DNA from 2 places in the Kitasatospora sp. NPDC088742 genome. Region 2 is predicted to be linked to the other one. Evidence: riboswitches for the same ligand, from Rfam matches in the RefSeq annotation. Region 2 holds a riboswitch; the other holds the start of a gene.

Region 1 (7,095 bases), on a different contig from region 2:
GCGCCTCGAAGGCGCCGGTGGAGGCACCCGACGGGACGGCGGCGCGGCCGGTGCTGCCGTCGTCCAGGCCGACCTCGACCTCGACCGTGGGGTTGCCACGGGAGTCGAGGATCTCGCGGGCTACGACGACATCAATGGACGGCACGAGGCATCTCCTTGCGGAAGCGGGGACGTGTAGTCGTTACGACCAGAGCCTAACCGCACCCGGGCCCGGGACCACGCTGACCTCGGTCCCGTCTCACCTCGTGGCCTTCCTACCCACCGGTAGTCCACCCGGGGCGAGCACGGCGGGGCCGCACCGGATCACGGTGCGGCCCCGCCGGGATGACGGTGCGTCGGATCAGCCGAGCTGGAGGACCTGGCCCGGGAAGATCAGGTCGGGGTCGCCGCCCACGACCGACTTGTTGCCCTGGTAGACCTGCTGCCAGTCCAGGCCCTTGGCGGCGGCGATGCCGGACAGGGTGTCACCGGACTGCACGGTGTAGTTGCCGGTGGCCTGGGTCTTCGGGGCGGCGTGCTTCGGGGTGCTCACCGTCGGCGCGGCGGCCTTCGGGGTCGCGACCTTCGGCGCCGGCTTGCTGGTCTCGACGGCCTTGGGCGCGGCCTTCGTGGTCTTCGGGGACTCCGTCTTCGGCGCCGCGGCCTTCGGGGTCTCGGTCTTCGGCGCGGCCGAGCGGGTCTCCGAACGGGAGGCCTTGGCCTCGGAGTTGGTGTCGACCTGGGCGGCGGCGCCGCCCTTGGTCAGGCCCGCCTTGACGGAGCAGACCGGCCAGGCGCCGGGGCCCTGGGAGGCGAGCACCTTCTCGGCGATCGCGATCTGCTGGCCCTTGCTGGCCTGGTTGGCCTGCGCCGCGTACGCCTTGCCGCCGAAGCCGGCCCAGGTGCTGGAGGTGAACTGCAGGCCGCCGTAGAAGCCGTTGCCGGTGTTGATCGACCAGTCGCCGCCGCTCTCGCACGCGGCGACCTTGTCCCAGGTGGAGACCGGGGCGGCCTGGGCGCCGGTGGCGGCCATCAGCGGCAGGGCGAGGCCGACGCCGGCCACGCCCGCGACGGCGATGGCCTTCTCGGCCTGGGTACGACGACGATGACGGCCCGAACCAGTGAACAGCATGAAGAAATCCCTCTCCGCACGCCTGCGAGGTGAGCTGTCGGGTTCGGACCGGGAGGTGGCCCGGCCGCCGTGAGGCGGCTTCACCCCAAGCCGTGGGGGGACGGCGACGTACGTGTGGGTCCCCCGCCCCTGCCCAAGGGTCTGGTCGGTGTCCCGGCGGCGCGGCGGGCAGGATTCGGCGTTCCGCGCACGGGGTCCGCAGCTGCGGACTGCAGGGAGGGTAAGCAGATCAGCTGACCGATCACAAGCTCATGTCGAACACATCACACCGAAATCACGCTGCGCTGTGGGTCGTCCACAAACCGTACTTCTGTGGCCGGATTGATGTGTATTCAGATCACGGTCGATCAGATATGACCGACACGCCGTCAGACAACGGGTGTTCAGCCTTCCGGGGTGAAGCCCACCGGCAACTCCCGCAGCCCGCGCATGATCAGGCCGCCGCGCCAGCGCAGGTCAGCGGGCTCGGCGGCGAGTTGCAGGTCGGGCAGCCGGGTGAGCAGGGTGCCGAGCGCGAGTTGGCCCTCCAGGCGGGCCAGTGGGGCGCCGATGCAGTAGTGGATGCCGTGGCCGAAACCCAGGTGCGGATTGTCCTGCCGCGCCAGGTCCAGGGTGTTCTCGGCCGAGAATCTGGCCGGATCGCGGTCGGCCGCGGCCAGCACCACCAACACCGGGTCCCCCACCGGGATGTCCACCCCGCCGATGGTCAGCGGGCTGGTGGCGAACCGCCAGGTGGCGAGCTCCACCGGGCCGTCGTAGCGCAGCAGTTCCTCCACCGCCGTCTCCAACAGGGCGCTCTCGCCCCGGCGCAGCGACGCCTGGAGCAGCTCCCGCTGCTCCGGGTTGCGCAGCAGCGCGTAGGTGCCGTTGCCGATCAGGTTGATGGTCGTCTCGAAGCCGGCGAACAGCAGGATGAAGGCCATCGCGGCGGCCTCGTTCTCCGTCAGGTGCTCGCCGTGGTCACTGGCCCGGATCAGTCCGGAGATCAGGTCCTCGCCGAGGTCGGCCCGCTTGCGGTGGATCAGCTCCAGCAGGTAGTTGCGGATCTTCTTCACCGCCCGGCCCACCCCGCCGCGCTGGCCGCCGTGGTGACGGATCATCGCCCCGGCCCAGTCCCGCAGGTCGTCCTGGTCCTCCGGCGGCACGCCGAGCAGGTCGCAGATCGCGTAGATCGGGAGCGGGAAGGCGAACTCGTGGATCAGGTCGGCCTCGCCGCGGGCCGCGAAGCCGTCGATCAGGCGGTCGGTCAGCTCCTGCACCCGGGGCTGGAACTCGGCCACCCGGCGCGGGGTGAAGGCCTTGGAGACCAGGCGGCGCAGCCGGGTGTGGTCCGGCGGGTCGATGTTCAGCAGATGGGTCATCAGGTCGGCCTGCCGCTCCCCCGGGATGCCGACCCGGCCGGTGCGGTGGGCCTGTTCGCTGTGGTGCGCCGGGTTCTTGGAGAGCCGGGCGTCGGCCAACGCCTGCCGGGCGTCCGCGTACCTGGTGACCAGCCAGGCGTCCACCCCGCTGGGCAGGGTGGTGCGGTGCACCGGGGCGTGCTCGCGCAGCCAGGCGTACGCGGGGTACGGGTCGGCGGCGAACTCCCAGGTGAAGAGGGCGGGCTGGGTCGGGGCAGGGCTTTCCGGCATGTCGTGAACGGTAACCCGGCGGATGGGGTCTCCCCCGGCAGGGCTTGCCCCATGAGGAGCGTCGTTCAGGGCCCCTCCTGCCCGATGGCGGGCAAGGAGGGCGCGTGCTCTCGGCGTGCCGGGGAAAGGCCCTCGTAGCGGAGCTACTTGGGTCTTTTCCCGGTGCGGCGAGAGTGCGTGCCGGGCGGCGCGACGGGGCAAGCTCTGCCGGGGGAGACCTCAGGAGTGAGCCTGGTCACCTGACGGGTATTAGACCTTGCGGAGAATCGGCCCGTGCTTACGATCCTCCGATACGGACTTGGAGGGACGCCGGTGCGGCGCGTCCCTGCCGGGCGCGGCTCAAGGAGGAGCAGTCCCATGCGAGTAACCGGGGCAGTGGTGGTCATCGCGGTACTGGACGGCGGTTCGGGTGCCGGGCTGGCCCGGCGGTTCGCCGCCGCCGGGGCGGCCGGCCTGTTGATCGCCGACCAGCGGCCCGGGGTGGCCGAGGACCTGGCCACCGAGCTGGACCGGCCGGGCTGCCCGGTGGTCGGCGTGGGCGCCGACGTCCGGCAGCCCTCCGACGTGGCCGCGCTGGTCTCCACCGCGGCCAAGCACCTCGGCCCGATCGACCTGTTCTGCGTCTGCGGCCCGGGTGCCGAACGCATCCTGACGCTGGCCGAACTCCCGGACCACCTCGGCCCGCTGGCCGAGCTGATGGCCCAGGTCGGCGACGCGATCGGCGAGGTCGTCACGCCCGCCGTCGCCGCCTGAGCCCTCCCGGCAACAGCGCTACTCCGCCGCCCTGACCTCGTCCCGGTAGGCACGGGTGGTGGCGCGCAGCGCCTGGTCGATGTCCAGGTCCTCGTCGTAGGCCCGCTGGGCGAGGGCCAGCAGCACCCTGCCCAGGCTCTCCTGGTCGAGCGCGGCGGGGAGTTCGTACGGGGCGTCCGGGACGGCGGTGAAGCCGGCCCGGCGGACCCGGGAGACCAGCTTGGCCGCGTACGCCAGCGCGGGCAGCCCGGCGGGGACGCCGTCCAGGATCGAGTCGCGCTGCTTCTCGGCGGCCTTGAGCTGCTCCCAGTTGGCCTCCACCTCGGCCGCGCCGGCCGCCTCCACGTCGCCGAAGACGTGCGGGTGACGGTACATCAGCTTCTCGACGATGTCCCCGGCCACGTCGTCCACCGTGAACGGGTCCTCCGGGTGCTCCTCGGCGATCCGGGAGTGGAAGAGGACCTGGAGCAGCACGTCGCCGAGCTCCTCGCGCAGGGTGACCCGGTCCCCGTCCTCGATCGCCTCGACCAGCTCGAAGGCCTCCTCCACCAGGTACTTCACCAGCGAGGCGTGGGTCTGCTCGGCGTCCCAGGGGCAGCCGCCCGGGGAGCGGAGCCGGTCCATCACCGAGACCAGGTCGAGCAGCCGGGCACCGGGCAGGTCGTAGGAGCCGGGCAGCAGCTCGATCTCGGGCACCTCCCCGGCCCGCTCGACCGCGATCCGGGCCAGCGCGTCGGTGAGCCCCGGGTCCCCGTCCGGGCTGCCGAGCCAGAGGGTCGTGCCCTCCTGCCCCTCGGTCAGCAGCCGGGCCAGCGCGGGCGCGGTGGAACGCTCGACCAGTTCCACCGTGACGCCGGCCTGCCGGACGGCCGGGAGTTGCGGGTGGGCCGGGTCCCCGGCCAGCACCCGGGCCGCCCCGCGCAGCGCCTCCCAGGCGGGCCAGGAGAGCAGGCCGGGGGCGACCCGGTGGGTGGTGGTGAGCAGGATCAGCTTCGGAGTGTCCACACCCCGAACCTACCCGCTCAGGCGGTGGCGGCGGGCTGCCTGATCCAGTCCGCGGGGGCCGTCACCAGGCCGATCTGCTGGACGTCCCAGCTGCCGTAGCGCGGGTTGACCTCGATCTTCAGCTCGGCCCCGGCAGCGGTCAGCGCGGTACGGATCGCCGCGTCGCCCTCGGCCGTGCGGGGGTCCTTGCCGGCGGCCAGCTTCTGGATGCCCAGCTGCTGCCGGTAGAAGGCGTCCACCCCGTCGGCCGGGACGTTCTGCCGCACCAGCAGCTCCCGCGCCAGCTCGGCCTCGCCGCCCATCATCCTGGCCTGGTTCTCCTTGGCCTCGGCGATCTCCCCGTCGGTGACCGTCAGTTGACGGTCCAGCAGGGCCTGCGCCACCACCCGGTCCAGCACCAGGTCGACCACCGTCCGGCGGACCAGCCCGGCCCGCTCGGCCTGCTGGCCGCCGGTCTCGGCCGCGACCCCCTTGCGCACCTCCCCGACCCGGGCCTCCACGGCCGCGATGCTGATCTTCTCCCCGCCGACCACGGCCGCCGAGCCCTGGTGGGGCGGCTGGCTGCCGCAGGCCGCCAGGGCGGCTCCGGCGAGCAGGACTCCGGCGGTGGTGCGGAGGTGGCGGATCACGTGGGGCCTCCCGGGAGTTGTGGGGCGCGCGTGGTTCTGCTGACGGTGCACCAGTCTCACGGCCCGGGGGCGTTTGGCCAAGGGTGCCGACGTCCCCGGAAGGCTGGTGTCGCGCCGGACCCGGGATTGTCGGACCCGGCCGGTCCGCTCACCCGGCTGCCGGAGGTCCCCCGTACTGCGGCGGGTACGGCGGCTGCTGGTACGGGACCGCGGGCGGCGGGTACCAGGCGGCCGGAACCGGGGCCGCGCGGTACCACTGCCGCTGGGTGTCCATCACCAGGAAGTGCACCGGGGCGCCGAACCAGAGCGCGAGCAGGGCGAGCCCACCGACCAGGTCGAGCCCGCTGGCGGTGTCCGGGTCCGGGTCGGTCAGCCCGACCGTGACGTAGACCAGCAGCTGGAGCAGCCCGGCCACCACCGCCCCGACCACGTCCCCCGCCCGCTTGCGCCGCAGCGCCAGCACCAAGGACGGCGCCATGCCCAGCAGTCCGAACGACAGCAGCGGCACCAGGACGAGCAGCACCTTCCCCCCGGCCCCGAACGGGCCCGCGTTGGTGCCGTACTGCTGACCAGCCATGGGTACTCCCGTACGAGCGCCGCCAAAACCCCCGCCACACCGTACCGCCCCCGGAGAGCCCCGCAGGGGCCATCAGGGGCGCGAGGAACTGCGCGAGGCGGAAGGGGCCGGCTCGTGTGCCGGGTACGGAGATCCACTGGCAAGTGAGCGTCCGTACCCGGCACACGGGTCTGATTCTTCCGCCGCGCGCAGTTCCCCGCGCCCCTTACGGGTGTGACCAATTACCGTGAGCCGGCCAGGTCGTCGAACATCGTCGAGAGGAACTCCCGGCTCCAGGCCAGCAGTTCGCGGCCGACCAGCGGCTTGCCGCCGATCCTCCCGGTGGACGGCCGCGGCACCAGGAGCTGCTGCGCCGTCGCCTTCACCTGGCTGCGCGGGTAGAGCCGGTTCAGCCGCAGCTGCTGCGACTCCCGCAGCTCGACCGGCCCGAAGCGGACGAACTGGCCCTGCAGGGTGATGTCACCGATGCCGCAGCGCCGCGCGTACAGCCGCAGGGCGGCCACCAGCAGCAGGTTCTCCACCGGCTCCGGCAGCTTGCCGTAACGGTCCGTCAGCTCCTCGCGGACCTGGACGATGTCCTCCTCGGAGTTGACCGCCGCGATCGAGCGGTAGGCCTGCAGCCGCAGCCGCTCGCCCGGTGCGTACTCGTGCGGCACGTGGGCGTCGACCGGCAGCTCGATCTTGACCTCCAGCGGCTCCTCCTCCGGCTCCGCCCCGCCGCCGGCCAGCGAGTCGCGGAACTCGGCCACCGCCTCGCCGACCATCCGCATGTAGAGGTCGAAGCCGACACCGGCGATGTGGCCGGACTGCTCGCCGCCGAGCAGGTTGCCCGCGCCGCGGATCTCCAGGTCCTTCATGGCGACGTACATGCCGGCGCCCATCTCGGTGTGCTGGGCGATGGTGGCCAGGCGCTCGTGGGCGGTCTCGGTGAGCGGCTTCTCCGGCGGGTAGAGCATGTAGGCGTAGCCGCGCTCGCGGCCACGGCCGACCCGGCCCCGCAGCTGGTGGAGCTGGGAGAGGCCGAAGGTGTCGCCGCGCTCCACGATCAGGGTGTTGGCGTTGGAGATGTCGATGCCCGACTCCACGATGGTGGTGGAGACCAGCACGTCGAACTCCTTCTCCCAGAAGTCGACCACCACCTTCTCCAGCTGGGTCTCGCCCATCTGCCCGTGCGCGGTGGCGACCCGGGCCTCCGGCACCAGCTCCTTGATCCGGGCGGCTGCCTTGTCGATCGACTCGACCCGGTTGTGGATGTAGAACACCTGGCCCTCGCGCAGGAGTTCACGCCGGATGGCGGCCGAGATCTGCTTCTCGTCGTACGGGCCGACGAAGGTCAGCACCGGGTGACGCTCCTCCGGCGGGGTGGTGATGGTGGACATCTCCCGGATG
Region 2 (7,095 bases):
TGGGCGTCCGTCAGATCTCCCCGAGCCATGGATCAAGATCATCGCATGACCTTGATCCACTTCTGAAACAGGCCCTAGTGCCGTGCCCGGCCCTCAGCCGTCCTGGACGACACCGCCCCTGGGCTCGGTGAGCCGGCTCTCGTCGGCGGCGTCGCCGGTGCGGGCCTCGGTGCGGTGCGAGCGCGCGAGGTAGTCACGGAGGATCAGCTCGACGGCGTCCTGCGGGTTCCTGGTGCCGGCGAGGAGCATCAGCTCGATCGCGAAGTCGGCTTCCAGGGAGACGGTGACCTTGGCCATGGCGGCAGGATACGGCTCCGCCCCCGGAGCCGACCAGGTCTCCGGGGGCGGTGCTTCGGGCCGTCGGATCAGCACACCGTCGTCAGACGCGGCCCGCGAAGTCGGGGGCCCAGTTGGCGATGGTCTCGGTCTTCACGCCGGCGCGGGGGTTGGCCGCCTCGACGTACTTGCCGCCGCCCAGGTAGATGGCGACGTGGTAGACGCCGGAGTTGGCGCCGTTGTTGGACCAGAACAGCAGGTCGCCCGCCTGGAGGTTGTCCAGCGAGACCCGGGTGGCCGCGTCGGCCTGGTCGTTGGCCACGCGGGGCAGGGAGATCCCGGCCTGGCGGAAGGCCGCCTGGGTCAGGCCGGAGCAGTCCCAGCCGCCGTTGCTGCTGCCGCCGTAGACGTAGGCCTGACCGACCTTGGAGAGCGCGAAGTTGAGCGCCGCGGCCTTGGATCCGGTGGCGACGGTCGTGGTCTGCTCGGTGGCGGACTTCTTCGCCTTGGTGCTGGTGGTCGACGAACCCGACTGCGGGGCGGCCGACTTGGGGGCCGGAGCCGGCGCCGGGGTGGCCACCGCGACGTTGCCCAGGACCAGCTGCTGGCCCGGGTAGATCATGTCCGGGCCCTCGGGGAGCTGCCCCTTGTTGAGCTCGTAGAGCTTCTCCCAGCCGCCCTCGACGTTCTGCTGCTGGGCGATGGTGGAGAGCCAGTCCCCGGCCATCACGGTGTAGCTCTTGGCCGAGGCGGAGGAGGTGGCCGGGGCAGCCGCGGGCTGCTCGACGGGGGCCTGCGGGGCTGCGGCCCGCGGGGCCGCGGTGGTGGCCGAGGAGGTGTCGACCTGGGCGGCGGCGCCGCCCTTGGTCAGGCCCGCCTTGACGGAGCAGACCGGCCAGGCGCCGGGGCCCTGGGAGGCGAGCACCTTCTCGGCGATCGCGATCTGCTGCGCCTTGGTGGCCTGGTTGGCCTGCGCCGCGTACTGCTTGCCGCCGAACTCGGCCCAGGTGCTGGAAGTGAACTGCAGGCCGCCGTAGAAGCCGTTGCCGGTGTTGATCGACCAGTCGTTGGTGGACTCGCAGGCGGCGACCTTGTCCCAGGTGGAGACGGAGGCGGCCGAGGCGGAGCCGGCGGTGAGGGTCGGGATGGTGAGGCCGATGCCCACGACGCCGGTGGCGGCGATGAGTCGGCGGGCACGCTTGGAAGTGGTGCTGGACAGCACGAAGACGCGTTCCTCTCCCACGCCTGCGAGGTGAGCTGTCGGATTCGGGCTGGAGTTGCCCGGCCGTGCCTGAGCACGGCTTCACCCCAAGCCTGAAATCGGTCATATACGACCGAAGTCAGGCGACTTACCTGTGGTTCCCCCGCCCCTGCCGCGGTGCTGATGAGCTGCCGGCCCGTCCGGCGGCAGGATTCGGCGTTCCGGAGGGGCTGGGTCCGTGTGGTCACGAACAGGGCGTCACGTTAGGCAGAGTTAAGTTCAAACCGCAAACCCCTGTGACGGTGATCATGGTTTCTTTACCGACTCTTCATGAAGCGGAAGCTGTCGATCCGGAAGTCGATTTCGATCGATTCTGTTCAAATTCCTTGCGGTGAAAGGGATTTGCCTATGCTTCGGGTCATGCGGCACGCGAGAGGGCCCCAGCCGGGCCCGGCGGACAACGGATCGGCGAAGGTCAGCCGGCGGAAGCTCCTCATCGGCCTGGCGATCGGCACCGCCCTGGCGGCGGTCGGGGTGGAGGAGGTGGTCCGGCGCGCGGGCAGTACTCCTGACACCCCCTCGGCTGCCCCGCCGCCACCGCCGACGGAGACTCCGCATACGCACGGCGCCTCGCCGGCCGCCTCTGACATCCCGTCCGCCTCGGCCTCCGCCACACCGGGTGAGTCCCCCTCGGCCGCGCCCTCGCCCGCCGAGACGGTGCGGCCGCGGAACTGGTCCGACCCGGCGGGCTGGAGCGGCGGCGCCGCCCCCGGCCCCGGCGCGGCGGTGCGGATCACCGACCACGTGGTGCTGGACGGCGACGTGACGGTCGGTTCGCTCCTGGTCGAACCGTCAGGTTCGCTCACCTTTGCCCCGGATCGTCCGGTTTCACTCACCGCCCACGGCAACGTCGAGGTCCGCGGCGCGCTCACCCTCGCCCCGCAGTCCGCCGCCACCGTCCACGCCGTCCGCTTCCCCACGGTCGACGAGGGCCGCTTCCAGGGCGGCGGCATGGCCCTGGTGGCGAGCGACACCGGCCTCTGGGTCACCGGCTCCGGCCGGCTCCGCCTGGCGGGCGCCCAGCGCACGGCCTGGGTCCGCGCGGCCGGCCCGCTGAAGGCCGGTGACACCAGCATCCGGCTGGCCGCCGCCCCGGCCGGCTGGCAGGTCGGCGACGAGCTCGCCGTCACCCCCACCGGCACCCCCGACGCCGAGGGCTTCTCCGAGCGCTACGACCACCGCACCGTCGCCGCCGTCAGCGGATCCACCGTCAGCCTGGACGGCCCGCTCCGGTACGCCCACCCCAAGGTCACCACCGGCGGCGGGGTGAGCGTCGGCGCCGAGGTGCTCAACCTGACCCGCAACGTCCGGGTCGAGGGCACCGAGAAGGGCCGCGCGCACGTCCACATCACCAGCAACCAGCGCGCCGACGTCCGCTACGCCGCGCTGCGCTGGATGGGACCGCGCTCGGCGGGCAAGGAGAAGTGGGCCGGCAAGCCGGTCACCGAGCCGGTGCTCGGCCGGTACGGGCTGCACTTCCACATGCTCGGCGACACCGCCCGGGGCACCGTGGTGGAGGGCGTGGTGGTCCGCGACACCGGCAGCCACGCCTTCGTCCCGCACAACTGTCACGGCATCACCTTCCGCTCCTGCATCGCCCATCAGACCTGGGAGGACGCCTACTGGTGGGACGGCCCGCTGGACACCCGCACCCCGCAGGGCCCGTCCAACGACATCACCTACGACAGCTGCGTGGCCTCCCGCACCCGGTTCGACCCCAACCCGCGCGGCTACCGGCTGACCGGCTTCAGCCTCGGCGCGGGCAAGGGCGGGGTGGCCCGGGACTGCGTGGCGGTCGGCGTCCAGGGCGCCAACGGCGCCTCCGGCTACGAGTGGCCGGAGACCAGCGAGGGGGTGTGGACCTTCGAGCGCTGCCTGGCCCACAACAACCTGGAGAACGGCATCTTCGTCTGGCTGAACGCCGAATTCCACCACACCGTCGGCCAGTTCGTGGCCTACCACAACGGCGGCTGGGGCATCGAGCACGGCGCCTACCTGAACGACTTCGACTACAACGGCACCGTCCTGTACGGCAATGCGGCCGGCGGAGTGGCGATCCACGCCCTCGGCCGGGACAAGGGCACCGTCTTCGACGGCCTGCTGATCGACGCGGCCGGCCAGTCGGACTACGCCGTCTCCACCGCGCTGCACCAACTCCCGGGCGAGACGGTGCAGGTGACGCGCAGCAAGTTGACGGGCTACCGGAAGGCGGGCGTGGCGCTGCGCGCGGTGGACGGCGGGGCGCCGGAGGACATCGCCATCCTGGACTGCGAGTTCAGCGGCGCCGAGCTCTGGCTCGACCCGAAGCTGCCGGCCCCGAAGCGGGTGGTGCTCCGCAAGGCCGGGGCGGAGCAGGCCCAGGAGATCCACCTCTCGGGCGCCCCGACCCCGACCACCAGCGCCGTGCCGCCGCGCGCGGTGGTCACCCCGAGGATCGCCCTGCGGGACGCGGCGCCGGTCTCCTGAGTCCACTCATGGCTGGACGCGACGGGGCCCCGTACGGTTGCGAACCGTACGGGGCCCCGTCGTACTGCCGGGTGCCGGAGCGTCAGGCCCCGGCCTCCTGCTCCTCGAAGACGGGCTGCGGGAGCGCCGCCAGGTAGGCCGAGGCGATCAGCTGGCCGACGGCCGGGTAGGCGCCGAGCGGGGCCGCGCTCGGGCAGCCGGCCTCCTCGGCGGCGGTGGCCAGCAGCTCCGGGTCGACCTCGGGGCCGATCACCAGCGGGGCCAGCGCCGGGCGCTGGGAGCCGGTCGCCTTCAGGTGGTTGACGGCGGCCAGCACCGAACCGGGCACGTCGAGGGCGGCGCCGACCACCGGGACGGCCAGGCGCGCGGCCAGCAGCACACCGGTGATCTCGGCGGCCTGGGCGGCGGCCTCACCGCCGGCGGTGGTGAGCACGATGCCGTCGGCGGCGGTCGCGATGGCGAACAGCCGGGCCCGGTCGGCCCGGGCCAGCCCGGCCTCGGAGAGCCGGACGTGGACGGCCTCGGCCAGCAGCGGGTGCGGGCCGAGCACGTCGGTCACGGTGGCGCCGTGCGCGGCGGCCAGCTCGTGAAGGCCGGTCAGGAAGCCGTGCGGGCCGGGCAGGAGGGGTACCAGCACCGGAGCGGGCAGCCCTGCCTCGGCGGCCCGGGCGAGCAGCCCGGCCACGGTGGGGGCGTCGTCCTGGGCACCGTCCAGGTAGGCGGCGGCGGTCTCGACGCCCGGCTGCTCGCCGCGCACGATCGAGAGCAGTTCCTCGACCACGGGGCGGGTCTCCGGCCCGGCGGTGGCCGGAACGGCCAGCACCAGCGTCGGCGAACCCGCCGGGATCTCCGGCCGCTCGGGACGGCGGTGGCGCCCCCGCGCACGGGAGCCTGGAGTACGTACGGGCAGTGCCGGGCCCGGGATGGCTGCTGTGCTCATGGCGGAGATCGTAGGACATCTCCCCCCACCGGCCACAGCCGGGCCGGAGTCCGGACAGTGATCGGCGTCACAATCCGACAGAGGTGACGGACCGTGAGCCATCTCGTGAGACCCCCGAAGATCGACAACCCGCTGGAGTTCGAGTACGCGCAGTTATCGGTATGTCCACGATTGGCCCGCGTTTGTCCTGATACGGGGCGCCAACTCGCTTGGCGAGCGCGCCTGCTGACGGAATGATGCCCGCCTTGCTGCACGCGCAAACACCCGTGCTGATGCACGTGCACTGGAGCTATCATCACGTCAAGTGAGGCGAACGCCTGTCACGTCGGGGAGAATCCACCATGCAGAACACCACGTACAACGGCATGCCGTCCGCCGAGCTGGAGGGTGTGGTCTGGCAGAAGAGCCGCCACAGCAACTCGCAGGGGAACTGCGTGGAGTTCGCGGCCCTGCCGGGTGGTGACGTCGCGATGCGCAACTCGCGCTTCCCGGACGGCCCGGCCCTGGTCTACACCCGCGCGGAGATAGCGGCGCTGCTGCTCGGCGCCAAGGACGGGGAGTTCGACCACCTGGCCGGCTGACGGACCGCCGGACCGGGACGACACCCGGGGCAACAGGGGCCGTCGCGAGGGGATCGCGGCGGCCTTTCGTCGTGTCCGGGCCCGGCAGGACGTCAGCCGGGCCCGACGGGGTGTCAGGGGACGGGGCGTCAGGCCGAGCGCCGGTGGCGGCCGGTGGTGCCGGCCTGGGCGGCGGCGACGGCGGCGTCGGCCTCGAAGACGGCCCAGACCACCTTTCCCGCGCCGGCCAGCGGGTGCCAGCCCCAGGAGCGGCTGAAGGAGTCCACCAGGTGCAGGCCGCGGCCGGACTCGGCGACGAAGTCGGGCTCCCGGGCCACCGGGCCCTGGCTGCTCGGGTCGCTGACGGCACAGACCACCTGGGGAGAGCGGTGCACCAGACTTATTCGGATCGGCAGCAGGCGTGCGTCGGCCCGCGGCTCCACGGTACGGTCGGGACCTGGCTGCATCGGCAGCCGGACCGCGTCGGGGTGCCGGCGGCCCTCCGCCGACGCGGCGTCAGGCCGCTGGAGCAGGGCGTGCCGCAGCGCGTTGGTGACCAACTCCGAGGCCACCAGCGCGATGTCGTCGAAGAGGGGAGCGAGCCCCCAGCCGTGCAAGGTCTCCCTGGCGAACTCCCGGGCCGTCTTCACGGCCTCGAAACGGGGAGCGAGGGTGCAGCTGACCACGTGCGGGTCGGCCGCGATGGCCGTACCGGTGCTCATGAAGAGCTCCTCCCATAAGGGGGCGGACACGGCGGGACCCACCGGGGTCATGCCGGTCACCTCCGACTCGCTCGGCCGCGCGGACACCGGGCCGACGAACCACGTCCGCACACGGCGATCCGGCCACGCGGGGGCGCGGCCGGTGGCGTGTGCGGAATCGCGCGTGGGGACGTCGACACGGTGCCCGCGGGGGTGCCAGGGGTGTGCAGGTGCACGTGCACCATGGTCCCGTGCGCACACTGCGGATGCAAGAGTCGATTCACGTGCAGTCGCACCTTTGGCATATGCAAGCGCCGGATGCACGTGCATCCTGGGAGGGCCGGAGCAGAAGTGGCAGATTGATCAGTCAGTACCGGCACCCAGAGCGCTCAACTGATGGCAGACTGTGCGCTGTTTGCTCACGGCGGAGGTTTGACGGCAATGACCACAGTCCAGCCCGGTGGCGGTTCGATGGTGCGCCGGATCCTGCTCGGCTCGCAGCTCCGCCGGCTCCGGGAGTCCCGGGGCATCACGCGTGAGGACGCCGGCTACCAGATCCGCGCCTCCGAGTCGAAGATCAGTCGCATGGAGCTCGGTCGCGTCTCCTTCAAGGAGCGCGACGTGGCCGACCTGCTCAGCCTCTACGGGGTGGACGACGGCGCCGAGCGCGAGGCGCTGCTCGGCCTGGTCCGCGAGGCCAACAAGTCCGGCTGGTGGCACAGCTTCAACGACGTGCTGCCCGGCTGGTTCCAGACCTACGTCGGTCTGGAGGAGGCGGCCGCCCAGATCCGCACCTACGAGGTGCAGTTCATCCCCGGCCTGCTGCAGTCCGAGGAGTACGCCCGCGCGGTCTTCTCGCAGACCCGCCCGGTGATCACCGAGGAGGAGCTG

What was found. A riboswitch is a leader RNA that binds a small molecule or an ion and turns the genes downstream of it on or off. The one in region 2 is predicted to bind cyclic di-AMP.
Region 1: linked by a shared signal. The riboswitch ahead of ACZ6ZR_RS37605 (transglycosylase family protein) and the one ahead of ACZ6ZR_RS35910 (transglycosylase family protein) in region 2 are both predicted to bind cyclic di-AMP.

Annotation. Positions count from the first base shown of each region.
Region 1 covers NZ_JBVJLD010000087.1:10,109-17,203, forward strand. The annotation lists gene eno (phosphopyruvate hydratase) at 1-145, opposite strand, end outside; gene ACZ6ZR_RS37605 (transglycosylase family protein) at 341-1,111, opposite strand; cyclic di-AMP (ydaO/yuaA leader) riboswitch at 1,117-1,268, opposite strand; gene ACZ6ZR_RS37610 (cytochrome P450 family protein) at 1,495-2,742, opposite strand; gene ACZ6ZR_RS37615 (SDR family NAD(P)-dependent oxidoreductase) at 3,100-3,495, shown strand; gene ACZ6ZR_RS37620 (nucleoside triphosphate pyrophosphohydrolase) at 3,514-4,500, opposite strand; gene ACZ6ZR_RS37625 (SurA N-terminal domain-containing protein) at 4,518-5,129, opposite strand; gene ACZ6ZR_RS37630 (hypothetical protein) at 5,278-5,706, opposite strand; gene mfd (transcription-repair coupling factor) at 5,928-7,095, opposite strand, start outside.
Region 2 covers NZ_JBVJLD010000072.1:27,964-35,058, reverse strand. The annotation lists gene ACZ6ZR_RS35915 (hypothetical protein) at 94-297, opposite strand; gene ACZ6ZR_RS35910 (transglycosylase family protein) at 380-1,519, opposite strand; cyclic di-AMP (ydaO/yuaA leader) riboswitch at 1,506-1,706, opposite strand; gene ACZ6ZR_RS35905 (hypothetical protein) at 1,898-4,003, shown strand; gene ACZ6ZR_RS35900 (sirohydrochlorin chelatase) at 4,086-4,943, opposite strand; gene ACZ6ZR_RS35895 (DUF397 domain-containing protein) at 5,285-5,524, shown strand; gene ACZ6ZR_RS35890 (ATP-binding protein) at 5,653-6,225, opposite strand; gene ACZ6ZR_RS35885 (helix-turn-helix domain-containing protein) at 6,646-7,095, shown strand, end outside.